3 regions of the Nocardioides sp. Kera G14 genome follow, and region 3 is predicted to be linked to each of the others. Evidence: predicted binding sites of a transcription regulator. Region 3 holds the regulator's gene; each other region holds the start of a gene.
The links. The regulator LexA, encoded in region 3, represses DNA repair genes until DNA is damaged. The targets are predictions, from matches to a motif close to TCGAACANNTGTTCGA.

Region 1 (9,622 bases), 1.7 Mb from region 3:
GGAACAGCCGCGGTGACCGCGGTCAGGGCGGAACCGGTGAGGCCGGTGGTGCCGTCGGTGAACCAGACCTTGACCGACAGCTTGTTGCCGCCCTCGGCGAGGCTCACGACGTGCCGCGGACCGTTGGCCCACGCGAGCGGGACGCCGTCGGAGAGCCACTGGTACTGGGCCGTGCCCGTGCTGCTCCACGTGCCCGGGTTGACGGTGAGGAGCGAGCCGACCGCCGGGGTGCCGGTGATGGTCGGGAGGGCCGAGTTGGTCGGCGACGAGTCGCCGCCACTGCCCGTCAAGCCGCCCAGGAGGTCGTCGAGGGGCGAGTCGGACGTTTCCGTGGGGCAGATCGGGAGCAGGCCGCAGACGACACCGGTGATGGGATCGGTCCCGCCACTGGTGGTCCCGCCGCCCGTGAGGCCGTCGAGCAGGCCGGCCGGGATCTTCGACGTGCTGGCCGAGGTGGCGGTGCCGCTCGCGAGGCCGGTCTTGCCGACGGTCACGGTGACGGAGATCTGCTTGCCTGCCTGGTCCGAGCCCGGCGTGAAGGTCGAACTGGTGGCGCCGGTGATCGCGACCCCATCAGCCTTCCACTGGTAGGCCGGAGACGTGGCCCCGCCAGGTAGCCACGCCCCCGGGTCTGCGGTGAGAGTGCTGCCCTGCGCGGTGTTGCCCGAGATGGTCGGCCTGACCGTGTTGGTCACGGCCGTCAGGGCGGCGGGCTGGGGAGCAATCTCGATGTCGACGTTCGACATGGTGCCGCCGGCCGTGACGGGCACAGCCTGGGCGGTGACGCTCGAGGGAGCGTTCGGGTACAGCGCAGTGTGGCCCGCGCTGTCGGAGGCCTCGATCAGCCATGAGCCTGCACTGAGGCTGAAGCTGAAGGCCGAGTCAGAGCCCGTGGTCAGGTTCGACGCCGGGGTCACGCGCAGGTAGGTCACCGACGGCACACCGTTGTCGATCGAGCTGACGTACGGCGCGATCGCGGTCAGGCTGGCGTCGACCGGAGTGGAGGCGAAGGTGACGTGGCCCGACACGGTGCCGGGGGCGGGCAGGATGAGGTTGGCGGTCTTCGTGGTGCCCGGGCCCACGGTCAGCGTGGTGGCGCCGTCGAGGCCGCGGGCCGCCGGGTAGAATGTCGGAGCGTCGTTGCCCGGGAAGAACGCGAGCCGGTAGTCGCCCTGCGGGACATCGGCGGTGTAGGTGCCGTTGGCGTAGGACGCGACGACAGCCGCGGTGCTCCAGGTCTCGTGGCGTGCGCCGCTGGCGGTGGTGGTCACCCGACGCGAGTAGAGCTGGACCGAGCCGCTGGCCGGGATCTGACCTGCGGCGGTGCGGACAGTGCCGTTGAGGGTCCCCGCCTGGGAGGTGGTCGCGCGGAGCACCGCCGTGCCGAGGTCGGTGGTGGTGCCGGCCGAGCCGGTGGTGGAGCTTGCCTGCGCGGAGTCGGTCGTGGTGCCGTCCGTCCCGACGGTCGAGCGCCAGGCAGTGCGGAAGCCGGTGGCGTCGATCCGGATCCGGTAGGCGGAGTTGAGCGGGGTCGTCGGCGGGGCGACCACGGACCACGAGCCGTTCGTGGCGGTCGTCGCGGTCGGGCCGTTGCCCCAGGTGCCGTCAGGGAAGCGGTACTCGACCGTGACGGTCCCGGCCGCGAGAGGGTTGCCGCCCGAGTCGGTCAGCTTGCCCTTGAACGTCGCCGGGCGGTGCAGCTTGGCGATGCCGAGGTCCTTGGTCTGGTTGGCGGTCGTGACCGCGCTGCTGGTGCCCTGGTCGATGAAGCCCGCGTCGGGGTCGTACTGGTCGGCGTACGCCGCGCCGACGTACTCGAACTTGTAGGTGCCCGGCGGTAGCTGGACCGCCCACTTGCCGTTGACGTCCGTGGTGTTGCTCGTGCTGTTGATCGGCGCGATCTCCGTCCAGTGTCGACCGGTGCCCGCGTCGGCGGAGAGCGCGAAGGCCTTGACCTTCACGCCGCTGATCGGCGTGGCGTTGTCATCGGTGACGGTGCCGGAGACGAAGACCGCGGGCGACGCCGCGGCATAGGACGGTGCGACGTAGGCCAGCATCGCGGCGAGGAGCACCGCGAGGGCCAGGCCGCGGAACGGCGTGCGCCATGTGGCGCGGTGAAGGTGCAGCACGGGTGGAACCCCCTGGCGGAAGAGATGATTGCTCGTAGAACGTGAGCCTGCTCACCACCGTTACGGGCAATCGCACTTCCTGCTGCCAGCAAGCCAGTGTGGCAACAAACGCCTGGCCCGTGTCTAGACCAGGAGAAATGTCTCGATCCTCTTGATTTCGAACACACGTTCGAGTAGGCTGAGTGCATGGCACTCTCGGCCCCTGCACAGCAGGCCCTGACAGCCCTCACCGGGCTCCAGGGCCTTGCCGGCGTGTGCTGGAGTGAGCTTCCTGAAGAGGATCTGCCGGCAGCCGCGGCGGCTCTCGCGCAGGCGAAGGCAGTCATCGAGGGTGCCCTCGTCGCGGTGGCCCACGAGCTCGAGCTCACCGACGCCGCGGCGAAGCACGGGTGGGCGAGCGCGAAGGACTTCCTCACCGCACAGCTCGGGGGCTACAAGGGCTCCGGCGGCGGACTGGTCCGGCTCGCCGAGCAGACCAAGCTCCTCCCCCGACTCCGCGAGGCACTCAGCGCCGGTGAGGTGTCGCTCTCCCAGGCACGGGTGATCGCCCAGTCCGTGGCGAAGCTCCCGCGACCTGCCGAGGATCTGCGGGCTGCGGCGGTCGAGGCGATGCTGGCCCGCGCCGAGCAGTTCGACGCCACCGACCTGGAGAAGCAGTTCGACGACGTCCTCACCGAGATCGACTTTGATGACACCCTCCACGCCTACGACCTCGACCTCCCCATCCGCGAACGAGCAGCCCACCAGGCAAGGTTCCTCTCTTTCTCCACCGACCGCTTCGGCGGCGTGAAGATCAAGGGCTACGGCTCGCCCGAGGAAGCCGAGCTCATCAAAGCCGTCCTCATGCCCCTCGCCGCACCCGTCACCACCGAACCCGGCGCCTGCGGCGGCGACCCCGCCCTCGTCGGGAAGCGCGACGCCGACGGCCACCGGCTCGAGCACGCCGGCGGCTGCCCCGACCCCGTCTGCGCCCACGACGGCCGTGACCCCCGCGACTCCGGCGCCCGGATGTGGGACGCCCTCCTCGACGCCTGCACCCGCCTGCGCGCCACCGACTCCCTCCCCCACGCCCACGGAACCAATGCACGCATCTTCGTCACCACCGACCTCGACACCCTCCGCCAGCAACTCGCCGACCACGACGAGCAGGCACAACAACGCGCGGCCACCGAAGAAGCCGCCACCACCGCGGGGTTCCGCACGCCACCACGAGGTGAGCGACCCGCCACCGCGCCAAAGACGGCCACCCTGGCCGACGGCATCCCCCTCTCCGCCACCGCCGTACGACGACTCGCGTGTGACGCGGAGATCATCCCCGGCGTCCTCGGCACCAACGGCCAGATCCTCGACGTCGGCCGCGCCCACCGCCTCGTCACCACAGCGATCTGGCTCGCCCTCGTCCTGCGCGACCGACACTGCGCCTTCCCCGGCTGCAACCGACTCCCGATCGCCTGCGACGCCCACCACATCGTCCATTGGGCCGACGGCGGTTCGACCAGCCTCGACAACCTCATCCTGCTCTGCCGCAGGCACCACACCATGACCCACCACACCTCATGGACCGTGTCGATCGACCCCGAGACACGACAACCCGTCTGGCAACCGCCACCCAGAGTCGACGATCGGGAGCGCTACACCTGGCTCCCACCCGGCAGCCGACCACTCCACCCCGCAGCCTGACGCCGGGATCGTCGCGGGCGTCCGGCCACGTCGATGACGCCGACGCCGACGCCCGATCGGTCGACTAACGCACGGGCTCGTCGGAGCCGCTGAGGCGCTGGGCGAGCCAGATCGGGATGATCGAGACGACGATCAGGAAGGCCGCGACGACATTGACGACCGGGGCCTGGTTGGGCCGGAAGAGGTTGGAGAAGATCCAGATCGGCAGCGTCTGTTGATTCGCGCCCGCGGTGAAGGTGGTCACGACGATCTCGTCGAACGAGAGGGCGAAGGCGAGGAGACCACCAGCCAGCAATGCCGAACGCAGCAAGGGGAAAGTGACCAGCCGGAACGTCGTGAACGGCGAGGCACCCAGGTCGGCGGAGGCCTCCTGCAGCGAGCCCTGCAGACGGCGGAGGCGAGCCTGGACGTTGTTGAAGACGGTGACGATGCAGAAGGTCGCGTGCGCGACGACGATGGTGAGGAAGCCCAGCCGGAGCCCGAAGACCGACTGGAACATGTTGTTCAGCGCGACACCGGTGACGATGCCCGGCAAGGCGATGGGCAGGATGATCAGCAGCGAGACGACGTTGCGGCCGAAGAACCGCTGCCGCTGCAGCCCGAAGGCGGCGAGGGTGCCGAGCACCAGCGAGATCGCGGTGGCGATCAGACCGACCTCGATCGAGACGGCCAGCGCATGCTTGGCACCCGACGAATGCGCCGCGTGGTCCCACCAGGTCAGCGTGTAACCGGTCGGTGGCCAGGCGAACGTCTTGGAGACGTTGAACGAGTTGAGCACCACGAGCAGCAGCGGCGCGTAGACGACGGCCAGCACCACCGCGGTCGCGGCGCCGAGGATGGCCTTGAGGCGACGAGAGAGCATCAGAGGTTCTCCAGAGCGCCGGTGCGACGGACGGCCCACAGGTAGACGAGCATCACGACGACCGGCACGAAGGCCAACGCTGCGGCGAACGGCAGGTCGTTCGCCGTACCGACGGACTGATAGACGACACCACCCAGCACCTGGGTCGGGCCGCCCACGATCTTCACGGCCACGTAGTCACCCAGCGACAGCGAGAAGGTGAAGATCGAGCCGGCGACGAGCGACGGGAAGACCGATGGGACGATCACGCGACGGAGGGTGGTTCCGAACGAGGCGCCCAGATCCGCCGAGGCCTCAAGCAGGGAGGCCGGAAGGCGCTGGAAGCCGGCGTACACGGGAAGGATCATGAAGGGCAGCCAGAGGTACGCGAGTGTGATCACCAGCCCCGTGAGCCCGTAGCCGAGGTGGATGCCGAGCGAGGCGAGCGGTCCCTCGTGGGAGAGCATCGCCCGCCAGGCGTAGGCCTTGACCAGGTACGAGGCCCACAAGGGCATCAGCACCGCGATCACCAGGATCCGCTGCCACCGGGCAGAGGCGACCTTGGCCATGAAGAACGCGATCGGCAGCGCCAGTACGGCGTCGATGATCGTCACCACGACGGCGATGCCGACCGTGCGGAGGGCGACGGTCCGATACACGCCGTTGGTCAGCAGTGAGTTCAGGTTGTCGAGGGTGAAGGTGCGGACGACCGCGCCCGTGAACTCGTCGACCGACCAGAAGGCCGTCAGGAGCAGGGCAGCCAGGGCCCCGAGGTAGGCGACACCGAGCCACAGCATCGGTGGCGTGAGGAAGGCCAGCGTCGACCAACCCGCCGCGCGACTCCTCGGGGACCCTGACTGATTGCTCATGCGTGTCTCGGATCAGCCCTTGATCTCGGTCCAGGCCTTGGCCCAGTCCGAGTACGGGACGCATTTGGTGTCCGTGCGGCCGTCGAGACACTGCGAGATGGGCGTGGTCCAGTACCAGATCTTCTTGGCGTAGTCGGCGTCGGCGGCGTGGAAGCTGTCGCAGAACCCCGGGTCCTTGTCGACCGTGGCGATGGTGTCGCACGCCTTGGCGTTGGCCGGTGCCTCACCGAAGTAGTACGCCGAGGCGGCATTCCCCTCCGGCCCGCCGATGTAGTCGAGCCAGGCGTAGGCGCAGTTGGGGTGCTCGGACTTCGCGTTGATCATCCACGTGTCCGACCAGCCCGTCGCGCCCTCGTCCGGCACGAGCGACTCGATCGGCTTCTTGTCGGCCTGGACCAGGTTGACGATGACCTGCCACGAGGTGCCGAGGACGTCGTCGCCCTTCTCGAAGGCCTGTTGCTGGGCTGCGTAGTCGCTCCAGTACTCACCGACGGCCTTGCGCTGGTCCTTGAGCAGCGCCACTGCGGCGTCGAACTGCTTTTGGTCGAGCGCGTAGGGGTTGGTGATCTTCAGCTCCGGCTTGGTCTTCATGAGGACCAGCGCGGCGTCGGCGATGTAGATCGGGCTGTCGTAGGCCGAGATCTTGCCGGCGTACGGCGACGACGGGTCGAACATGTCGGCCCAGCTGGTCGGGGCCGGCTTCACGACGTCGGGGTTGTAGGTCAGCAGGTTGGCGCCCCAGCCCTGCGGCATGCCGTACATCTGGTCGTCGACCGAGTTGTAGGCCGTGTCCTTGAGGAAGGGCTGGATGTCGGCATAGTTCTTGAGCAGGTCGGTGTTGACGGGCTGCACGTAGCCACCGGCGATGAGACGCAGCGTGGCGTCACCGGAGGCCGAGACGACGTCGTAGTCGCCGGTCTTCATCAGGTTGAGCGCCTCGTCCGACGAGCCGAAGTACTTCACCGTCGCCTGGCAGCCGGTCGCCTTCTCGAAGGGCGTCACCCAGTCGTACGCCGGGTCGTTGCTGCCGTCCTCGGCGTAGCCCGGCCAGGCGAGGATGTTGACCGAGCCCTCGTTGTCCCCGAGCGACTTCACCATCGGGACGTCGGGCGCCTTGAAGCCCCCGGAGGCCCCGTTCGATCCCGTGGACGAGTCCGACGAGCCGCACGCGGACAGGGCGAACGCCCCGACCGCGAGCAGGGCACCGGCTCGGAGAGTGAGCGACTTCTTCATCTACTTCTCCTTGGTGAGGGTGGGTGACAGAGTGACGACGTCGTCGGGGCTCCAGCTGACCGTGACCCGGTCACCGCGCTTCGGGAGCGCGCCGAGGTGCGCGGAACTGCTGTTGGGCTGGGAGACGGTGATGGTCGAGCCGTCGGCGAGGGCGACGATCGTGTGCGTGGCAGCGCCGAGGTAGACGACCTCCACGATCTCCCCGTCCGCGCTCATGTCGCCGGGGGCCGGGGCACCGAGCCGCAACCGCTCCGGGCGCACGGCACCTCCGTCGATCAGGTTGGTCGTGCCGACGAAGCCCGCGACGAAGGCGTTGGCGGGCTGCTCGTAGAGCTCCACGGGCGTGGCGAGCTGCTCGATCAGGCCGGCGTTGAAGACGGCGATCCGGTCGCTCATCGTCAAGGCCTCCTGCTGGTCATGGGTCACGAAGACGAACGTGATGCCGACCTCGCGCTGGATCTCCTTGAGCTCCAGCTGCATCTCACGACGGAGCTTGAGGTCGAGGGCTCCGAGCGGCTCGTCGAGGAGCAGCACCGTGGGCCGGTTGACCAGGGCGCGGGCGAGGGCGACGCGCTGCCGCTGGCCACCGGAGAGCTGGTGCGGCTTGCGGTCACCGAAGCCCTCGAGCCGCACCTGTGCGAGTGCCTCCTCGGCGCGCTTGCGGCGTTCGGTCGCGGGCACCTTCTTGACCTTGAGGCCGTATTCGACGTTGCCCCGCACACTGAGGTGCGGGAAGAGCGCGTAGTCCTGGAAGACGGTGTTGACGTCACGCCGGTGGGCCGGGACGTTCGTGACGTCGACTCCCCCGAGCTCGACGAGACCGGCGGTGGGCTGCTCGAAGCCGGCGATCAGCCGAAGCACGGTGGTCTTGCCGGAGCCGGACGGGCCGAGCATGGAGAAGAACTCACCGTCGGCGACCTCGAGGGAGATGTCGTCGACCGCCCGCACCTCGCCGTAGTCGCGACGCAGCCCGGTGAGGCGGATGGCTGGGGTCGACGTACTGGCCATCGTCACTCCCCGATGTAGGACATCACGTGCTTGATCCGGGTGTAGTCCTCAAGCCCGTAGACGCTGAGGTCCTTGCCGTAGCCGGAGTGCTTGAAGCCGCCGTGCGGCATCTCGGAGACGAACGGGATGTGGGTGTTGATCCAGACCACGCCGAAGTCGAGACGCTTGGCCAGGCGCATCGCGGTGCCGTGGTCCCTGGTCCAGACCGACGAGCCGAGGCCGTACTTCACTCCGTTGGCGTAGGCGAGCGCCTGCGGCTCGTCGGTGAACCTCTGGGCGGTGATGACCGGGCCGAAGATCTCGGACTGGATCTGCTCGTCGTCCTGGTGGAGTCCAGCGAGCACGGTCGGCTCGTAGAACCAGCCGCCCTCTCCCCCGGTCACCGTGGCCTGACGGCCACCGGTGGCCACGCTCGCGTGGTCGGGCAGCCGGTCGACGACGCCGGCCACGCGGTCGAGCTGGCCGGGGTTGTTGAGTGCACCGAAGTAGGTGTCATCGTCGTACGGCATGCCCGTCTTCAGCGAGCGCACGGCCTCGGCCAGCGCGGCGACGAACTCGTCGTGGATGCCCTCCTGCGCCAGGACGCGGGTGGCGGCGGTGCAGTCCTGGCCGCCGTTGAAGAGGCCCGCCTCGGCGATCGCCGCGGCCGCCTTGCCGAGGTCCGCGTCGTTGAAGACGATCACCGGCGCCTTGCCGCCGAGCTCGAGGTGGACCTTCTTCACATCGACGGCCGCAGCTTGGGCGACCTCGATGCCGGCACGGACCGAGCCGGTGATCGCGATCATCTGCGGCGTCGGGTGGACGGTCATCGCGGCCCCTGTCCTGCGGTCGCCGGCGATCACGTTGAGCACACCAGGCGGCAGGAACTCCTGGGCGATCTCGCCGAGCAGCAAACTCGCGGCCGGAGTGGTGTCCGAGGGCTTGAGCACGATGGTGTTGCCCGCCGCCAGCGCCGGGCCGATCTTCCACGCCATCATGTTGAGCGGGTAGTTCCACGGGCAGACCTGCCCGACGACGCCGATCGGCTCGCGCCGGATGATCGAGGTGTGGTCGGCGAGGTACTCCCCGGCCGAGCGGCCCTCGAGGGTGCGGGCCGCACCGGCGAAGAACCGGATGTGGTCGATGGTCGCCGGCATCTCCTCGCTCCTGGTGAGCGAGTAGGGCTTCCCGGTGTCCTTGACCTCGGCGGCGAGCAGGTCCTCGGCGCGGGCCTCCATCGCGTCGGCGAGGCGGAGCAGCCGCTCGGAGCGCTCGCGCGGCGTCGTCTCGCCCCACGCCTCGAAGGCCTTCGCCGCGGCGGCGTAGGCACGGTCCACGTCCTCCGCCCCGGACATCGGCGCCTGGGCGTAGACCTCCCCCGTGGCCGGGTCGTGGACGTCGTACGTCGTGCCCTCGGCGGCGTCGACGAGCTGACCGTCGATGACGTTCTTGAGCTGCTGCATGGCTCGGAACCTACTCACTTCTCAGGCGATGTGGCGATGGTCGCGTCGTGGACCTTGACGCCCGCGACCCACGTGGAGACGACGCGCACGTCGGCGATCCCGTCCGGCTCGCTCGCGAAGGGGTCACGGTCGTGGACGACGAGGTCGGCGGTCCGGCCGGGCGCGATCACGCCCGCGTCGTCGCGGTGGTTCACCCAGGCGCTGCCCGAGGTGTAGGCCTCGAGCGCGACCTCGAGAGTGAGGGCCTGCTCCGGGTTGAGCGGCTCACCGCCGTCGTCGGGATCGGTGCGGTTGACGGCCACGTGCAACGCCTTCCACGGGTCGGGCGTGGAGACGGGCCAGTCACTGCCGGCGACGAGCGGGGCACCGTGGCCCACCATCGCGGCCCACGGGTACTGCCAGGTCGCGCGCTCCGGCCCG
Region 2 (9,622 bases), 700 kb from region 3:
CGCGTACGTCCTCGCCCGCGCCGGTGTCGAGGTCGTGCTCAAGGACGTCACGATCGAGGCGGCCGAGAAGGGCAAGGCCTACACGGCCGGGCTCAACGAGAAGGGCGTCTCCCGCGGCAAGCTGACGCAGGAGAAGTCCGACGAGATCCTCGGTCGCATCACGCCGACGATCGACCCGGCCGACGCTGCCGGCGCCGACCTCGTCGTCGAGGCCGTCTTCGAGAACGTCGAGCTCAAGCAGAAGGTCTTCAACGAGGTCATCCCGCACCTGGCTCCGGGTGCGCTGCTCGCGTCGAACACCTCCACGCTGCCGATCTCGGAGCTCGCCAAGGGCGTCGAGGGCACGGACGCCGCGTCGCGCTTCATCGGCCTGCACTTCTTCTCGCCGGTCGACAAGATGCCGCTCGTCGAGATCATCCCGGGGAACGAGACCGGCGACGAGGCTCTCGCCAAGGCGTACGACGTCACCCTGCTGATCAAGAAGACCCCGATGATCGCCCACGACTCGCGGGGCTTCTACACCTCGCGCGTCATCGGCACCTTCATCGAGGAGGGGCTGCAGCTGCTGGCCGAGGGCGTGGCGCCGTACACGATCGACCGCGCCTCCACCCAGGCCGGCTTCCCGACCGGGGTGCTCCAGCTCGCCGACGAGCTCAACCTCGAGCTCATGGTGAAGATCGCCAAGACGACCCGTGAGGCCGCGGGCGTCTCCGAGCTGACGGTGACCGAGAAGGTCGCCGGTGCGCTCATCGACGCCGGTCGCAAGGGCAAGCTCGGCGGTGCCGGCTTCTACGAGTACGTCGACGGCAAGCGCACCTCGATCTGGTCGGGTCTCGCGGACCTCTTCCCGGTTGCTGCTGAGCAGCCGGCGATCGAGGACATCCGGGACCGCCTCACCTTCATCGAGGCGATCGAGACGGCCAAGACGTTCGAGGAGGGTGTGGTCACCTCGGCCGCGCACGCCAACATCGGCTCGGTCTTCGGCATCGGCTTCCCGCCGTTCACCGGTGGCGCCGCGCAGTACATCTTCGGCTACGACGCCGCCGATGGTTCCTACGGTGTGGACGCGTTCATCGCTCGGGCCAACGAGCTGGCCGACACGTACGGCGACCGGTTCCGCCCGACGCCGTACCTGCTCGACCTGGTGGCGAAGGGGGAGACCTTCCCGGCATAGCTTGGGACGACGCTCATCTCGACGCTTCCCGGTTCTCCTCGTGAGGATCGGGGAGCGTCGGCATTTCGTGCCCGAGTCGTGTGGTGAGCAGGGTGGCGCGGGTGACGGCCTGCTTGCCGAACCTCTCCCGTACGGCGTCCAGGGCTGTGTCGGCGCGCGACTCTGCTGTGGCGTGGTCGAAGAGCGGGAGCTCGAGCTGCTCGTCGTCGTGGCCGCTGAGGTTGCTGATCGAGATGCCGAGGAGGGTGCAACCCCGCTCCTGGATCATCGGCATGTTCTGGCGCAGAAGTCTTCGGCCGGTCTCGAGCCAGGCGGCGGTGGCGCCGGTGCTGTGCGGGATCGTGGCACTGCGGGTGGCGCGGGTGTAGTCGTCGAAGCGCAGCCGAAGTGTGAAGGTGCGGCCGATCCGGTCACCCTTGCGCAGCCTGCGACTCACGCGGTCGACGAGGCCGGCGAGGATCGCCTCGAGCTCCTCGGGGCTTCGTCGTCGCCGGCCGAGAGCTGACTGTGAGCCGATCGAGCCGCGCCTCCTGTCGGTCTGCACCGGTCGCGGGTCGCGGAGGTTGGCGAGTGCGTGGAGATGGCGGCCGCTCGCGACACCGACAGCAAGCTCGAGCTCGGAGGTCTGGCGCTTCGCGAGGTCGCCGACCGTGCGGATGCCTTCCGCGTGGAGCCGCTTGGTCGTCACCGGACCGACGCCCCAGAGCCGTTCGACCGGAAGCGGGTGGAGGAAGTGCTCCTCGCCGTGTGCCGGGATGAGGAGGAGGCCGTCGGGCTTGCTGACGGCGCTGGCGACCTTGGCGAGATACTTCGTGCGCGCACCGCCGACGCTGATCGGGAGACCCACCTCCTCCTTCACCCGCTGCCGCAGCGTGGTGGCGATCTGCTCCGGTGGCCCGACGAGGCGCCTCAGGCCCGTGACGTCGAGGAAGGCCTCATCGATCGAGATCCCCTCGACCAGCGGGGTGGTGTCATGGAAGATCTCGAAGACGCGGCGGCTGGCCTCGACGTACGCCTCCAACCTCGGTGGCACCACGATCGCGCTCGGACAGCGTGCGAGTGCCTGGCGGCCACCCATCGCCGACTTCACGCCGTAGGCCTTGGCCTCGTAGCTCGCCGCCAGCACCACCCCGCCGCCGACGATCACCGGCCTGCCTCGGAGTGAGGGGTCGTCGCGCTGCTCGACGGACGCGAAGAACGAGTCGAGGTCGGCGTGCAGGATCACGGCACTCGCCTCAGGCTGCGGGTTGGAGTGGTCGGCTGCCCGGTGGGAGCCAGGTGTAGCGCTCCCGATCGTCGACTCTGGGTGGCGGTTGCCAGACGGGTTGTCGGGTCTCGGGGTCGATCGACACGGTCCATGAGGTCTGATGCGTCATGGTGTGGTGCCTGCGGCAGAGCAGGACGAGGTTGTCGAGGCTGGTGGCCCCGCCATCGGCCCAGTGGACGATGTGGTGCGCGTCGCAGGCGATCGGAAGACGGTCGCAGCCGGGGAAGGCGCAGTGCCGGTCGCGGAGGACGAGGGCGAGCCAGATCGCGGTGGTGACGAGGCGCTGGGCGCGCCCGACGTCGAGGACCTGGCCGTTGCTGCCCAGGACACCGGGGATGATCTCCGCGTCACACGCGAGACGCCTGACGGCAGTGGCCGAGAGGGGGATGCCGTCGGCCATGGTCGCTGTGGGCGGTCGCTCTGAGGCCGGTGTCGGTTGCCGGAACCCGGCGGCTGCTGGCTGGTCGGCGAGCTGGCGACGCAGGGTGTCGAGGTCGGTGGTGACGAAGATGCGTGCGTCAGAGCCGTGGGCGTGGGGGAGTGAGTCGGTGGCACGGAGGCGGGTGCAGGCCTCGACCAGGGCGTCCCACATCCGGGCGCCGGAGTCGCGTGGGTCCTTCCCCGTGTGGGCGCAGCCGGGGTCGGGGCAGCCGCCGGCGTGCTCGAGACGGTGGCCCTCGGCATCCCGTTTCCCGACGAGGGCAGGGTCGCCACCGCAGGCGCCGGGTTCGGTGGTGACGGGGGCGGCCAAGGGCATGAGGGCGGCCTTGATGAGCTCGGCCTCCTCGGCGCTTCCGTAGCCCTTGATCTTCACGCCGCCGAAGCGGTCGGTGGCCAAGGAGAGGAAGCGTGCCAGGTGTGCACTGCGTTCGCGGATGGGGAGGTCCAGGTCGTAGGCGTGCAACGTGTTGTCGGGGTCGATCTCGGTGAGGACGTCGTCGAACTGCTTCTCCAGGTCCGAGGCGTCGAACCCGGCCGCCCGGGCCAGCATCGCCTCGACCGCCGCAGCCCGCAGATCCTCGGCGGGTCGCGGGAGCTTCGCCACGGACTGGGCGATCACCCGTGCCTGGGAGAGCGACACCTCACCGGCGCTGAGTGCCTCGCGGAGTCGGGGGAGGAGCTTCGTCTGTTCGGCGAGCCGGACCAGCCCGCCGCCGGAGCCCTTGTAGCCACCGAGCTGTGCGGTGAGGAAGTCCTTCGCGGACGCCCACCCGTGCTTCGCCGCGGCGTCGGTCACCTCGAGCTCATGCGCGACCGCGACCAGTGCACCCTCGATGAGGGCCTTCGCCTGCGCGAGAGCAGCTGCAGCCACCGGCAGGTCGGCCTCCTCCACGTCACTCCATCGCACGCGCGACAGCGCCTCGACCCCGCTCAGGGCCGAGAGCGCTGCGCTCGATGGAGTTCCGGATTCCACGCCCTGAGCTTATCAAGAGATCGAACGTACGTTCGAATAATTCACATAGAATCTTGAGAAATTTCTAGCGCAAGCTTCCTGAGCCGGACGGCGGAGCCCGAACCGACAGCGGCTCGGGCCCCGCCGATCGTCAGCCCAAGCGGGCGCTGAGAGCGACGTCCCACCCCGCGCCGTTGCGGGCGAGGCCCATCAGGACGATGGCGGCCCACTCGAGGGCGTACGTCGACTCCAGCCCTCCCGCGTCGAGCGGCCGCATCTCCAAGCTTTCCACGAACGCTGCGAAGCGGGCCCTCGCCTCCGCGTCGCCTCCGGCGAAGAGCGCATCCAGAGGCAGGGCCTCGGCCAACACGTTGCGGAAGATCGTGTTGAAGGCCTTGATCACGTGGGTGCCCGCAGGAGCGACCGACGCGATCTGCTGGGCGATCGAGTTGCCCACCATCGTCACGATGCCGGTCCCGTCGGCGTTGAAGGGGTTGGTGATGTCCACGAGGATCTTCCCCGACAACGCCTGGCCGTAGGAGGCGACCGCGTCGACTGCGCCCTGATAGAGGACCGCCAGGACGACGATCTCACCCGTGGGTGGGGCGCCGTACGTGCCGACGGTGGCTCCTGGGCCGATGTAGTCGGCGGCCGCCTGGGCCTTGGCCTGGTTGCGTCCGAGGATCTCGACCGTGTGGCCGTGCTTGGCGGCACGACTGCCGATGGCGGTGGCCATGTTGCCGGTGCCGATGATGCTGATGGTGGTCATGATGGTGTCCTGTCGGTGGTGGTTGGAGTTGGGTTGGTGCAGGTCAGACCAGTCCGCCGACGAACTCGTCGAGCGGCTCCGGCTGACCGGGTTCGTGGTGGAGGCGGGTGCCGCCGCGGATCAGAGCTCCGGAGATGAGGGCGCCGGCCCAGAAGGCGCCGGCGGCCCACCAGAACCCCACGGAGAAGCCGTGCACGGTGGCGTCGATGACGGCGGTTGAGCCGTGATCGGCCAGGTAGTCATTGCTGGCGGTGGCGACGAACGTGCTGATGATGGCGATGCCGAGCGCCGCGCCGAGCTGCTGGAAGACGTTGTTGACCGCGCCGGCAGCGCCCGCGTCGCGCCCCTCGACGCCCATCTGGGCGAGGGCGACAGCGGAGACGATGGCGGAGCCGATGCCGACTCCGGCGAGGATCAGCCCGGGTAGCACCCAGGAGGCATAGTGCGTGCTCGCGTCGGCCCGGGTGAGCAGCGCAGCCCCGACCCCACCGACGATCAGGCCGCCGGCCACGACGGCCCTCAGGGTGAGGTGCTTCGTCAGCAGGCTCTGCGTGAGCGTGGCGACCACGACGACCGTCAGCATCATCGGCAGGAAGGCCACGCCGGTCCGGAGGGGCGAGTAGCCCAGCACCTCTTGGAAGTAGTAGGTGAGGAACAGGAAGAGGGCGAACACGGCCGCCTGTCCGAGCAGGAGCGTCACGAGGCCGGCAGCGCGGTTGCGGTCGGCCAGGATCCGCAGCGGGACGAGAGGGTTGCGGTCGACCTTCTGGAGGACGACGAAGCCGACGAGCAGCACCGCCCCGAGGATCAGCGAGGTCAGCGTGAGGGCCGCACCCCAGCCGTCGGTCTCGGCCTTGGCGGCACCGAAGACCAGGCCGAAGACGCCTGCCGAGCCCAGGACCGTGCTCGGCACCGAGAGCTTGGGCTTGTCGGCGTCGGCAGAGTTGTGCAGCAGGGCCAGGCCGCCGAGGATCCCGACGATCGCGAAGGCGATGTTGACGTACATGGTCCAGCGCCAGTCGACATAGTCGGTCAGGAGGCCGCCGAGCATCAGGCCGAGTGCCGAGGAGCTGCCGGCGACCGCGCCGAAGATCGCGAAGGCCTTGTTGAGCTCTTTCGGGTCGGTGAAGATCACGGTGATCAGCGACAGGGCCGCGGGCGCCATGGCCGCCGCAAAGCCACCCTGCACCGCCCGGGCGGTGATCAGCGTCTCGATGTTCGGGGCCGCGCCGGCGACCGCGGAGGCGATCGCGAAGCCTGCCAGCCCGGCGATGAAGGTCGTCTTGCGGCCGAAGGCGTCGGCGAGTCGGCCGCCGAGGAGGAGCAGGCTGCCGAAGCTCAGCAGGTAGGCGGTGACGACCCACCCGCGACTTGCGTCGGAGAAGCCGAGGTCCTCCTGCATCGACGGCAGCGCGACGTTCACGATCGTGGCGTCGAGAAGCAGCATCATCTGCGCAATGAGGATGACGCCGAGCGCCAGCCATCGGCGGGCGTGGTGCGGGTCGGGCGGGGCCAGTTGGTCGGTACTCATGGTCACTCCTGCTGGGTCGTGTCGGAGTGCCAAGGTGAGGCACCCCTCCGGTATCGGATGATCACCTAACCGGAGGGGTGCCTCATTCTATTCCGGAGGGGTGCCTCAGGATCTGGATAGAATCATGTGGTGAGCGCGAGCCGAGTCGACGAGGTGCCGAAGCCGATGCGGCGCGACGCCCAAGAGCGGCGTGCGAAGTTGATCTCCGCCGCGCAAGCCGAGTTCGCGGCGCAGGGCGTGGATGCCTCTCTCGAGAAGATCGCGCGCGATGCCGGCGTCGCGATCGGCACCCTGTATCGCCACTTTCCGACCCGCCTGGACCTGCTCATGGCCGCCTTCCGCCCGCGGGTCCAGGAGTTCCTGGAGGGAGCGACGAAGGCGTTGGCGAAGGAGGACCCCTGGGAGGGCTTCGTCCACTACTTGGAGAATCTGTTCGCGATGCAGGTGGGCGACCGCGGGTTCAACGACTTCCTCTCGCGCCGTTTCACCGACAGCGCGGAGACCGAACGCATCCACGACGAGATGTGTCAGCAGATCGAGGACGTCCTCACCCGCGCCCAGGAGGCTGGGGCAGCGCGTGCCGACATCACCCAGGCCGACATCGTCAACCTGATCTGGTCGAACGGCCGGATCATCGACGCGACGAGCGCCACTGCTCCGATGGCCTGGCGGCGCTATCTCTACCTCATGCTCGACGCCTACCGTGCCGAGCGGGCGCACCCGATCCCGGAGCCACCCATGACCGACGGGCAGCTCTATGACGCCATGGTCCACCTGAGCCAGGTCAAGTAAGGCGCCCGGCCGCGCGCCGGTCAGCGACCGCGGGAGAGGAAGGCCGTCATCGCCTCGTGAGCCTCCGGGCTGTCGAAGAGTCGCGCCGACAACGCGGCGATCTCCTCGCCGCGGGCGTCGATGTCGGCGATGATCGCGGCGTTGAGCAGCCTCTTGGTCTCCCGCAGGCCTTGGGCCGAACCCGTGACGATCTCTGCCGCGGCGGCCTCGACGATCGAGTCCAGCTCAGCGGCCGCGACGGCCTTCGTCACCAACCCGGCGGAGGCGGCGTAGTCGGCGCCGAACTTCTGGCCGGCGAGGAAGGTGTACGCCGCCTGACGGCTGCCGAGTCGAGGCAGGAGCGTCAGCGAGATGGCCGCCGGGGCCAGGCCGAGCTTGACCTCGGTGAGCTGGAAGTTCGTCTGGTCGGAGGCGATCACGATGTCGGCAGCAGCGACGATGCCGGTGCCTCCGGCGCGCACCGGCCCCCGCAGGGCGACGATCACCGGCTTCGGGAGGGCGAGGATGGCGCGCTGCAGGCCGATGATCGCGCGGGCGCCCTCGATCATCGGCGTGGTCGAGGCCTCCGACAGGTCGGCGCCGCTGCAGAAGACCCGGTCGGCACTGGTCAGGACGACCACCTTCACGGAAGCATCCTCAGCAGCCGCGTCCAAGGAGGAGAGCAGCTCCGTGACGAGCTGCCGCGAGAGCGCATTCCGGTTCGCCGGCGAATCCAGCGTGATCGTCGCGACCGAGTCGGCGACGGCGTACGAGACCAGCGACATCAGTACGACTTCGGGAGGCCGAGGGAGTGCATGGCGACGAAGTTGAGGATCATCTCCTTGCTGACGGGGGCGATCCGCATGACGCGGGCGCCGCCGACGAGGGCGCCCATGCCGTACTCCTGCGTGAGGCCGTTGCCGCCGAACGTGTGGACCGACGTGTCGACCGCGAAGACGGAGGCCTCGGCGGCGGCGTACTTGGCCATGTTGGCGGCCTCGCCCGCGGCCATGTCGTCGCCGGCGTCGACCAGGGCGGCGGCCTTCTGGGTCATCAGGCGCGCGAGCTCGACCTGGATGTGGGCCTGCGCCAGCGGGTGCGCGATCGCCTGGTGGGCACCGATCGGCGTCGTGAAGACGGTGCGGTCCGAGGCGTAGGCGGTCGCCTTGGAGAGGGCGAAGCGGGCCATGCCGGTGGCGTACGCCGACGCCATGATCCGCTCGGGGTTGAGACCGGCGAAGAGCTGGAAGAGGCCGCCGTCCTCGTCGCCGATGAGGGCGTCGGCAGGCAGGCGGACGTCGTCGATGAAGACCTGGAACTGCGTCTCCGGGCTCACGAAGTCCATCGGGATGGGCGTGAACTCGAATCCGGGCGCGTCCGTGGAGACGATGAAGAGGCAGGGCTTGAGTTTGCCCGTCTTGGAGTCCTCGGTTCGCGCGACGACGAGCACGTTCTTGGACTCGTCGAGGCCGGAGATGAAGACCTTGCGGCCGTTGAGCACCCACTCGTCACCGTCCTTGCGGGCGGCGGTGATGATGTTGTGGCTGTTGGTGCCGGCGTCGGGCTCCGTGATCGCGAAGGCCATCGTCTCGGTGCCGTCGGCGATGCCCGGCAGCCAACGCTGCTTCTGCTCCTCGGTGCCGAACTTCGTGATGACCGTGCCGCAGATCGCCGGGCTGACGACCATCATGAGCATCGGGGCGCCGGCCGCGCCGAGCTCCTCGAGGACGGCCATCACGTCTCCGATGCCGCCGCCACCGCCGCCGTACTCCTCAGGGAGGTTCACGCCGAGGTAGCCGTTCTTGCCGAGCTCGAGCCAGAGCTCGGTGGTCTTCTCGCCCTTGCGGGCCTTGTCCAGGAAGTACTCCTGGCCGTACTTGCTGGCCAGCTTGAAGACCTGCTTGCGGAGCTCGAGGCGCTCCTCGGACTCAGTGAAGGCGGTGGTGCTCATGCGGACTGCTCCTCGGTTGCTGCTGTCTCGGAATCTGGGTTGTGTACGACGGCGAGGACTGTCCCGCCGGTGACCTGGTCGCCGACGGCGACATCAAGCTCTGTGACCTGGCCGGCGTGGGGGGCCGTGATCGTGTGCTGCATCTTCATGGCCTCGAGGACGAGCAGGGGCTGGCCCTCCGCGACCTCGTCGCCGACCTTGGCGTGGACGGCCACGACGGCGCCCGGCATCGGGGCGAGCAGGCTGCCCTCCTCCACCCGGTCGGCGGGGTCGGTGAACCGCGGCTCTCTCGTGAGGGCGGTGTGACCGTGGATCGAGTCCACGTCGACCGTCTCGTGGTCGGGCAGGCCCCTCACGGTGGTGGTGAAGGGAGTGCGGACACCGTCGACCTCGAGCACCACCTTCTCTGCGGTGGCGGAGATGACCGTGACGCCCTCTGCTGCGAAGCCTGTGCGAGTGCCGTAGAACTCTGCGCTGCTGCCATCGGTGAAGGTGACCCGTTGGGACTGCGACGGGACATTGCGCCAGGAGGTCGCCATGTGGGGCACGACCACACGTGCGCCGGCGGCGCGAGCCGTGAGTGCGAGAGCCGCGGCGAGCCGCTCGCAAACGGTCACCGTGACCGTTCGCGCCGTGGGTGACCCTTCTGAGCGGTCACTCTCACCGCCAACGGTCACCGTGACGTTTTGGTCGCGAGCGCCGGTGTGCGGGTCGTCGGCGAGGAACTTGGTCGAGACGTCCTCGGCGAGGAAGCGCTCGTCCTCCA
Region 3 (9,622 bases):
CCGAAGCGGTCGATGTCGCCCAGGTTGACGAACATGAAGTGCGGGTCCTGCTGCCGGATCATCTGCAGCGCCGCCGGCATCGTGAGCGAGTCGACCTCATGCCCGGTGATGGGCAGCGCGAGCGCCGGCTCCCACTGGTACGTCGCCTCGCCGAGGAACGCGTTGTAGAGGTAGGTCTTCGACAGCACGGTGCCGGTGGTGAGACCGGCCGCGTTCAGCTGGCTGATCACCGTCGGTGCCGTCAGGTCCTGGTGACTGGCGTCCCGGGTGGTGCCCAGCGCCGAGTCGTAGATCGTGTTCGCCGGCACGCCGTTCCGGTCGGAGTGGACCCCGGTCATCATCATGACGTGGTTGGGGATCGTCTCCATGATCGGCTGCGACAGCGCCCGTGCGTAACGGACGCCCTGGTCACGGAGGCCGGTGATCGTCGGGGTGAGGCCCAGGTCCAGCTCCTCCGGACGAGTGCCGTCCAGGACCAGGACGTAGCAGCGCTTGGCCGTCGTGACCGCGGCATCGGCGGCCGACGTACCGACGGCTCCGGCCACCGCGGAGACGGCGATCCCGGCGGCGCCGGCCTTGAGCAGTGTACGTCGACCGGTCCTGATCTGCGCCAGGCCGGCTGCGAAGTCGGCCGGGTCAGAGATGTGTGAGTGACTCATGCGACCGGCCCTCCGGTCACCTTGTGAACGACGCCGGCGCCGGTGGCCACGGCCCACGACTGCCCATGTCTGACCGTGGCCGCGGGATCGGCCCGGTCACTGATGAACCACCAGTCGGTCTGGATCCGCGCCGGGGTGATGTCGACGACCATGAAGCCGTGGTTGTTGAAGTCGAGGTACTTGATGTGCGGGTTGAGCGCCTGTACCGCCGTGGCCGCCGTCTGACCGGCGGCGAGGTTGCTCGCTGAGGTCGGCTGGCCCGGGACGGCGTCCTTGATGTTGTTGGACGTGACCGACGGCCCGACGAACTCGACGCCCGCTGTCCCGCCCAGGAGCGGGTAGAGGTCGGCGTTCTCCGGCGGATGGGGCAGGTCGTTGGCCCACGAGGTGTGGATGTCGCCGGTGAGGAAGACGACGTCGCGCACGCCCTGGTCGACGATGTGGTCGAAGAGTTCGCGGCGGTCGGCGGTGTAGCCGTCCCACTGGTCGGGGTTGATCGCCGTGCTCGGGATCTGCGCCCCGGCGCCGAGGCCCTTGAGCAGTTCCTGCGTCGAGGCCGGGAGCTGCGCGACCATCAGTGGTGCGATCGTCACGGGGTTGCCGACGAGCCGCCACTGCGGCGCCGTCGGCGTGAGCCCGTCGAGCAGGAACGCCATCTGGTCGGCGCCGGTGATCGTGCGGTCCGGGTCGCCCATCGCGGTCGAGCCCATCGCCACCTGCTCGGAGCGGTAGGAGCGCAGGTCCAGCATGGTGAGCTCGGCCAGCTGGCCGAAGGTGAAGCGCCGATAGATCGTGGCTCCGTCACCCAGCGTGACGGTGTTCTCGAGCCGGACGGGCATCCACTCGTCGTACGCCTTCCGAGCCGCCGCCCTCCGGACGGTCCAGTCGCCCTCGGTGTCGGGCTGGTGGTTCTCGGCACCGCCGGACCAGGAGTCGTTGGCGACCTCGTGGTCGTCCCACGTCGCGATCATCGGGTACTTCACGTGGACCGCCGCGAGGTCGGGGTCCTGCTTGTACTGCGCGTGCCGCTGCCGGTAGTCGGCCAGCGCGACCATCTCGTGGGCCGGCACGTGCGTCCGGATGTCGGTGTCGGCATAGCCGTAGCCGTACTCACCGGGGCCGTACTCGTAGACGTAGTCGCCGAGGTGCAGGACGAGGTCGAGGTCGTCGCGCGCGGCCAGGTGGCGGTAGGCGCCGAACCAACCGGCCTGCAGGTTGGCACAGCTGACGACACCGAGACGCAGGTTGGCCGGCGTCGCCGTCGGTGTCGGGGCGGTCTTCGTCCGCCCCACCGGCGAGACCTGGGCCGTGCGCCACGTGCCTTGGTAGGCGAAGCGATAGAAGTACGTCGTCGCCGCGCTCAGTCCCGACGCGTCGAGCTTCACGGTGTGGTCGCGGTCGGTGCTCGTGGTGAAGCTGCCGCTCGCCACGACGTGACTGAAGGCGGCGTCGGTGGCGACCTGCCACAGCACGGTCGCCTCCGGGCCGTTGCCGGAGGCCGGCGTCGCGTCGGCCGTCGGCGTCACGCGGGTCCAGAGCACGACCCGGTCGCGCAGCGGGTCGCCGGAGGCCACGCCGTGTTGGAAGAACTGGTGGGTGGCCTCGGGCGCGTCCGGGTTCGCCGGCGGGACGATTGCGCTGCCGCCGCCCGTGCCGGTGCCTGATCCGCTGCCGCTGCCGCTGCCGCTGCCGCTGCCGCTGCCGATGCCGACGCCGGTCGGCTCAGCCGGCGGGTGGGCGGCGTACTTCCTGTGGAGGGCGGCGAGGTCACGCTTGTGGCCGTCGATCAGCTTCCGGAGCCGCCGCTTCGCCGCAGCCCCGTGGGTGTGCTTGAGCCGCCAGCGGTCGTAGGCGAGGTGCTCGTGCAACTGCCGGTGTCGCTTGCGGATGCGCACCGGAAGGGAGGCCTCCGGAATGTCGGAATGCCAGACGGGCTTGTACGTGCGCTTCCACCGCGCGAACGACATCACGCTCCACAAACGCCTCCGGCCCCGTCGAGGTGACGGGGCCGGAAGGTGAACAGTCGGTGGTCTAGAGGGACCGCAGGACCGCGGTGACCTTGCCGAGGATCGTGGCGTGGGTGCCGTCGATGGGGTCGTACGCCGCGTTGTGCGGCAGCAGCCAGACCTTGCCGTCCTTGCGCTGGAAGGTCTTGACGGTCGCCTCACCGTCGATCATCGCAGCGACGATCTCCCCGTTGTTGGCGGTCTGCTGCGCCTTCACGACGACATAGTCGCCGTTGCAGATGGCGGCGTCGATCATCGAGTCACCACTGACCTCGAGCATGTAAAGCTCGCCATCGCCGACCAGCTCCTTGGGCAGCGGCATGACGGACTCGGTGTGCTGCTCGGCGAGGATCGGGCTACCGGCCGCGATCCGACCGACCAGGGGCACGTACTGCGCCGGGGGAGCGGCGTCACCCAGCCCGGTCGCGTCGATCTGGTCATCGGGGTCAGCGGTGCCCATCGACTTGCGGGCCGCCATCACCTCAGGCAGGAAGACCTCGAGCGCGCGCGGCCGGTGCGGGTCACGGCGCAGGAAGCCCTTGTCCTCCAGGGTGCGCAGCTGATGGGCGACGGAACTGGTCGAGGTCAGCCCCACCGCCGCGCCGATCTCGCGCATGCTCGGCGGGTAACCCCGCTGCTCGATGGAGTCCCTGAGGGTGGCGAGGATCCGCTGCTGGCGCGGGGTGAGCCCGGTGGCGTCGGCCGGCCCGTCGGGCAGCTCGGAGATCTTCTTGCTCATGGCCACGACTCTAGCGCTCAGGTTCGAAAAAATGTTCGAGACACGCCTTGAATTCGTTCGAACACCTGATCTAACCTCGTACATGTGTTCGAACGACAGGTTCTGTCGGTGGGCACGTCTAGAACTTCAGTCAGACAGCAAAAATCCTACTTCCCCAGGAGCACGCCATGACGACCATGACCCTCGACGCCCGAGTCCTTCCGGCCGCCCGCCCCGTGCGTACGGCGACGCCCGCCCGCACCTCGACCGTGCGACTGACGCGTCGTGGCCGTCTGGTCGTCTTCGGTGCCGGTCTGATGACGGCGCTCGCCCTGGGTCTCGGTCTCGCGGCGAACTCCACCGCGACGGAGCGTCCCGAGGACCTCGCGACCATCACGGTCGGTTCGGGCGAGACGCTGTGGAGCATCGCCTCCTCGGTCGCCGTCGACGGCCACACCGGCGACATGGTCGAGCAGATCAAGCAGCTCAACCACCTCTCCGGCGGCGCGCTGGAGGCCGGTCAGACGCTCCGCGTCCCGCGCTGACCCCACGGTTCCACAACTGAATACAGACCTCTCGCCGCGTGCCTCGACCCCACTCGGCGGGATCAACGGGGAAACACCGAGGGGCGTGGCGCGGAAGGGAAGACCGCTGCCGCGCCCCTCGTCCTTCACCGTGCGGCGCGCTTGCCGCCGTGGGTGCGAGGAGCCTTCGGCGGCGGCGTCGCGGCGACGCCAGCCACCCGCCCCGCCTGGACGAGCAGCATCATGCAGACGAAGAGAGCTGCGATCGCGCCGACCGTCATCGCCCCGGCCAGCCACCAGTCACTGTCGTCCCCTCCGCGGGCCGACGAACCGAAGTGGATGGCCGACCAGACCAGGTAGATCCAGAGGGCCAGGGCGACCACTCCGCCGGCCAGGAGGGCGAGCGCTCGACGCGGGATCCGGGCCTTCGTGCGGGCTCCGGCCCGCTTCCCTCTCGCTCCCACGCGGGACATTCTGCCCAATTCCGATCTTTCCCACGCGACACGCGAAAAACAGCGTCTCCGTCGCTTGACTCTTCTCGGGCGGACGGGGTTAGGGTTACCACTACATCTAGTAGTTACACGGATGTAGTTCTCCACATCTAGTCCACAGAGGATCGGTGGTTATGCACCGGTCTCTCCACAGCGGGACGCCACAGCCTCACCGACGCCCACCCCGAGAGGAGGCGAGATCAGCGATGCACTGCCCCTACTGCCGGCACACCGACACCAAGGTCCTCGACTCCCGGGTGGCCGACGACGGCGGGTCCATTCGGCGTCGTCGTACGTGTGTGAACTGTGAGAAGCGGTTCACCACCGTCGAGCTCATGCAGCTCACGGTGCTCAAGCGCAGCGGAGCCACCGAGCCGTTCACCCGTGACAAGGCGATCGCCGGCGTCCGGAAGGCCTGCAAGGGCCGCCCGGTCACCGAGGACGCGCTCGCCTGCCTCGGGCAGGAGGTCGAGGACGCCCTGCGCACCAGCGGGTATGCCGAAGTCCCCGCCCATGAGGTCGGGATGGCCATCCTCGGCCCGCTGCGCCGCCTCGACGAGGTGGCCTACCTCCGATTCGCCAGCGTCTACCGCCAGTTTGAGTCAGCCGACGATTTCGAGTCCGAGATCTCGATGCTGCGCACCGAGCGGGCCCTGCTCAGTCCGACGACGTCGGGCTGAGCCCCCAGACGGGGCCGGGCAGGTTGTGGGGAAGCGACCTGCCCGGCCCTGACCGACCACAGCACCACCCACCACCACACACAGCACGCAGAGACGGGACGAGCAATGACCGAGGGATCGATCGACACGGCGTCAGGCGCAGCCAGCGCAGCCGGGGCGGGCCTGACCATCGAGCGGGTCTTCAGCACCGAGGGTGTCCACCCCTACGACGAGATCACCTGGGAGCGACGCGACGTCGTCCAGAAGAACTGGAAGACCGGCGACACGGTGTTCGAGCAGCTCGGGGTCGAGTTCCCCGACTTCTGGTCGATCAACGCCTCCACCATCGTCACGACCAAGTACTTCCGCGGCGCGGTCGGCAGCGACAGCCGCGAGTGGAGCCTGAAGCAGCTCGTCGACCGGGTCGTCGACACCTACACGGCCGCGGGCAAGCAGTACGGCTACTTCGCCTCCGACGCGGACGCCGAGCTCTTCTCACACGAGCTCAAGTGGCTGCTCGTCCACCAGTACTTCTCGTTCAACAGCCCCGTGTGGTTCAACGTCGGCACCGACGCCCCGCAGCAGGTCTCGGCCTGCTTCATCCTCTCGGTCGACGACTCGATGGACTCGATCCTCAACTGGTACAAGGAGGAGGGCTTCATCTTCAAGGGCGGCTCCGGCGCCGGCCTCAACCTCTCGCGTATCCGCTCCTCCAAGGAGCTGCTGTCCAGTGGTGGTACGGCGTCCGGCCCGGTCTCCTTCATGCGTGGTGCTGACGCGTCGGCCGGCACGATCAAGTCCGGTGGCGCCACCCGTCGTGCCGCGAAGATGGTCGTCCTCGACGTGGACCACCCCGACATCGAGGAGTTCGTCGAGACCAAGGCGCGCGAGGAGGACAAGATCCGCGCGCTGCGTGACGCCGGCTTCGACATGGACCTCGGCGGCCGCGACATCACCTCGGTCCAGTACCAGAACGCCAACAACTCCGTCCGCGTGACCGACGAGTTCATGCGCGCCGTCGAGAAGGGCGACAAGTTCGCCCTTCGTGGCCGCAAGCACGGCGAGGTCATCGAGGAGGTCGACGCCCGCGAGCTGTTCCACAAGATCGCCGTCGCCGCCTGGGAGTGCGCGGACCCGGGTCTGCAGTACGACGACACCATCAACGACTGGCACACCAACCCCGAGACCGGCCGGATCACCGCGTCCAACCCGTGCTCGGAGTACATGTCGCTCGACAACTCGTCCTGCAACCTGGCCTCGCTCAACCTGCTGAAGTTCCTCACGGACGACGACACGTTCGACGTCGTCAAGTTCCAGAAGGCCTCCGAGCTGATCTTCACCGCCATGGACATCTCGATCTCGTTCGCGGACTTCCCGACCGAGGCGATCGGCCAGACCACGCGTGACTACCGTCAGCTCGGCATCGGCTACGCCAACCTCGGCGCGCTGCTCATGGCCCTCGGCCTGGGCTACGACACCGATGGTGGCCGTACCCTCGCCGCCGCGATCACGTCGCTCATGACGGGCGCGGGTTACAAGCGCTCCGCCGAGCTCGCCGCCGTCGTCGGCCCGTACGCCGGCTACGCCCGCAACGCCGAGGCGCACCAGCGCGTCATGCGCAAGCACCAGGCCGCCAACGACCAGATCCGCTCGATCAACTCGGTCGACGCCCCGGTCATCAAGGCCGCCGAGCGTGCGTGGAACGACGTCGTCACCCTCGGTGCGAAGAACGGCTTCCGCAACGCCCAGGCGTCGCTGCTCGCCCCGACCGGCACCATCGGCTTCATGATGGACTGCGACACCACCGGCATCGAGCCCGACTTCTCGCTCGTGAAGTTCAAGAAGCTCGTCGGCGGCGGCTCGCTGCAGATCGTCAACCTCACCATCCCGCGTGCCCTGCGCAAGCTCGGCTACTCCGACGAGCTGGTCGAGGCGATCGTTGCCTACATCGCCGAGCACGGCCACGTGGTCGGAGCCCCCGGGCTCAAGGAAGAGCACTACGAGGTCTTCGACACCGCCATGGGCAAGCGCGCGCTCGCCCCGATGGGCCACGTCCGCATGATGGCCGCCACCCAGCCGTTCCTGTCAGGCGCCATCTCCAAGACCGTCAACCTCCCCGAGAGCGCGACCGTCGAGGAGATCGAGCAGGTCTACATGGACTCCTGGAAGCTCGGCCTCAAGGCGACCGCCGTCTACCGCGACAACTGCAAGGTCGGCCAGCCGCTCTCCGACGGCAAGGGCGACAACACGGGCAAGGACTCCAACGTCAAGGCTGAGGCTCCGGCCGCCGTCGAGACGAAGGTCGTCGAGAAGGTCGTCTACGCCCCGACCCGCAAGAAGATGCCGAAGTCGCGCGTCTCCCGCACCACCTCCTTCACGGTCGGTGGCGCCGAGGGTTACATGACCTCCGGTGCGCACGAGGACGGCACGCTCGGCGAGGTCTTCCTCAAGCTGGGCAAGCAGGGCTCGACCCTGGCCGGTGTCATGGACGCCTTCTCGATCGCGGTGTCGATCGGCCTGCAGTACGGCGTCCCGCTGGAGACCTACGTCTCGAAGTTCACCAACCTGCGCTTCGAGCCGGCCGGCCTCACCGACGACCCCGACGTGCGGATGTCGCAGTCCCTCATGGACTACGTCTTCCGTCGCCTGGCGCTCGACTACCTGCCGTTCGAGCAGCGTGCCGCCCTCGGCATCTACACCGCCGACGAGCGTCAGCGCTACCTCGAGACGGGCTCCTACGAGCCCGTCGAGGAGACCGGCAACGCCGCCGAGCTGATGGCTGCGCCGGCCGCCCCGGTCGAGACGCACGACAGCGCCGAGAGCCACGTCCTCAGCGACGCCGAGCTCGACGCGGTCGAGACCCCCGCGGAGGAGGCTGTCACGGCCGCCGCCGTCGAGGCCCCGAAGACGGCACACACGACCGCCGAGCTCCTCGAGCTCATCAGCGGTTCTGCCATCGACAGCCCGCTCTGCTTCACCTGCGGCACCAAGATGCGCCCCGCCGGCTCGTGCTACGTCTGCGAAGGCTGCGGCAGCACCTCCGGCTGCAGCTGATCAGCTGACCGCTTGAACAGTGCGGTGGATCGGAATCGCCTGGTGGCTCCGATCCACCGCACTGCTGTTCCCTGAGGTGACTACGGGATAGTCCGTTGGGACTATGGTCCCGGGTGCGACCGGCTGAACTTGGGCGCTTCGGCCCAAAATCGCGGTCTTGGATTCCGTGGGCGAACCCTGCCGGTGTGAGCATCGTCTCACCGCGATCGACATGCCCGTCGCGCGGCTATCGCCCTCATGCCGACACGGCAGACACCTCGGGAGAACCACTGATGCACGTCCTTTCCACGCGCGCCGCCAAGATCACTGCCGCCTGCGCCACCCCGCTCGCCGTCGTCGCTGCGGGCGCCCTCGTCTGGCAGGGCTCGTACGCCGCCTTCACCGGCCAGACCCGCAACTCGGGCAACGACTGGTCCACCGGTTCGGTCGCGCTGACCGACGACGACAGGGGCGGGGCCATGTTCCAGGTCTCGAACATCACGCCCGGCGACACAGACTCCAAGTGCATCACCGTGACGGCGAACGCCTCGGTGCCGGGCACGGTCAAGGGCTACGCCGTCAACCCCACGTTCTCCTCCTCGACCCTCGCCCAGCACATCCTGGTGACCATCCAGGAAGGGAACGGCGGCTCGTTCCAGGACTGCACCGGCTTCCAGGCGGTCGGCGATGTGGCCCAGGACGTCTCCCTCGCCACGTTCGCCCAGGCCAGCAACTACTCCAACGCCGTCGGAGGGTGGGACGTCGCCGCTGGAACCCAGTCCCGGACCTACAAGATGACCTGGCGCTTCGACACGACCGGCATGACCCAGACTGAGATCGACTCGTTGCAGGGCGCTCACGCGGGCCTCGACATGCAGTGGGAACTCCAGTCCAACTGACCGACGACGGACCACACCCCCGCCCCGTGTTCTCGGCTCATCTCGCACCCATCGCCGTCGCCGACCTCCGGCGATGGGTGCGACTGATCCTGCTCATCGCAGCCCGGGTCTACAGGGGGCTCCTGCTCACCTTCATCGTTGTCGCGCTGGCGCCCCTGGCCTTCGGTTGGGGGTCCTACGTCGTTCGCTCGGGGTCCATGGAGCCCGCCATCAACGTCGGCGACATCGTCATCGCCCAGCCCATCCCTGCGAACGAAGACCCACGCCTGGGCCGCGTCATGGTGTTCACCAACCCGGCTCGAACTGATGGGGAGCTCCTCGTCCACCGGGTCGTGGAACGCCGTGACGACGGCACCTACACGACGGCAGGGGACAACAACGTGTTCCCCGACTCCACCCCGGCGCCACGAACCGCCTTCAAGGCCAGGGCGGTCCTCCTCGCGCCCTACGTCGGGCTCCCCGTCGTCTGGCTCAACCAGCACAACTTCCTCGCACTGGCCCTCTGGTTCTGGGCCACCATCGCAGCTTTCATCCTGGCGGGGGACCCCGACCGCAGGCGCCGGCGCAGGGGAAAGGATCAGGACAAGGGCACACGTGACGGCGACTCCCGCGGGACCGATACCTCCGCAGCGA

Region 1: LH076_RS10910 (HNH endonuclease signature motif containing protein) is a predicted target of LexA. The motif match lies at 2,287-2,302, and genes of this name have one in related genera.
Region 2: LH076_RS15775 (HNH endonuclease signature motif containing protein) is a predicted target of LexA. The motif match lies at 3,876-3,891, and genes of this name have one in related genera.

What each region holds. Positions count from the first base shown of each region.
Region 1 covers NZ_CP085839.1:2,212,463-2,222,084, forward strand. Annotated here, with positions in the region: gene LH076_RS10905 (hypothetical protein) at 1-2,129, opposite strand, end outside; gene LH076_RS10910 (HNH endonuclease signature motif containing protein) at 2,316-3,809, shown strand; gene LH076_RS10915 (ABC transporter permease) at 3,874-4,671, opposite strand; gene LH076_RS10920 (ABC transporter permease) at 4,671-5,519, opposite strand; gene LH076_RS10925 (ABC transporter substrate-binding protein) at 5,532-6,752, opposite strand; gene LH076_RS10930 (ABC transporter ATP-binding protein) at 6,753-7,760, opposite strand; gene LH076_RS10935 (gamma-aminobutyraldehyde dehydrogenase) at 7,763-9,202, opposite strand; gene LH076_RS10940 (amidohydrolase) at 9,217-9,622, opposite strand, start outside.
Region 2 covers NZ_CP085839.1:3,219,724-3,229,345, reverse strand. Annotated here, with positions in the region: gene LH076_RS15785 (3-hydroxyacyl-CoA dehydrogenase NAD-binding domain-containing protein) at 1-1,174, shown strand, start outside; gene dinB (DNA polymerase IV) at 1,188-2,399, opposite strand; gene LH076_RS15775 (HNH endonuclease signature motif containing protein) at 2,410-3,855, opposite strand; gene LH076_RS15770 (NADPH-dependent F420 reductase) at 3,986-4,603, opposite strand; gene LH076_RS15765 (MFS transporter) at 4,647-6,134, opposite strand; gene LH076_RS15760 (TetR/AcrR family transcriptional regulator) at 6,264-6,926, shown strand; gene LH076_RS15755 (enoyl-CoA hydratase-related protein) at 6,947-7,690, opposite strand; gene LH076_RS15750 (acyl-CoA dehydrogenase family protein) at 7,690-8,856, opposite strand; gene LH076_RS15745 (biotin carboxylase N-terminal domain-containing protein) at 8,853-9,622, opposite strand, start outside.
Region 3 covers NZ_CP085839.1:451,489-461,110, forward strand. Annotated here, with positions in the region: gene LH076_RS02295 (alkaline phosphatase family protein) at 1-659, opposite strand, end outside; gene LH076_RS02300 (alkaline phosphatase D family protein) at 656-2,626, opposite strand; gene lexA (transcriptional repressor LexA) at 2,691-3,404, opposite strand; gene LH076_RS02310 (LysM peptidoglycan-binding domain-containing protein) at 3,572-3,928, shown strand; gene LH076_RS02315 (hypothetical protein) at 4,054-4,371, opposite strand; gene nrdR (transcriptional regulator NrdR) at 4,605-5,078, shown strand; gene LH076_RS02325 (vitamin B12-dependent ribonucleotide reductase) at 5,184-8,111, shown strand; gene LH076_RS02330 (hypothetical protein) at 8,384-8,989, shown strand; gene LH076_RS02335 (signal peptidase I) at 9,016-9,622, shown strand, end outside.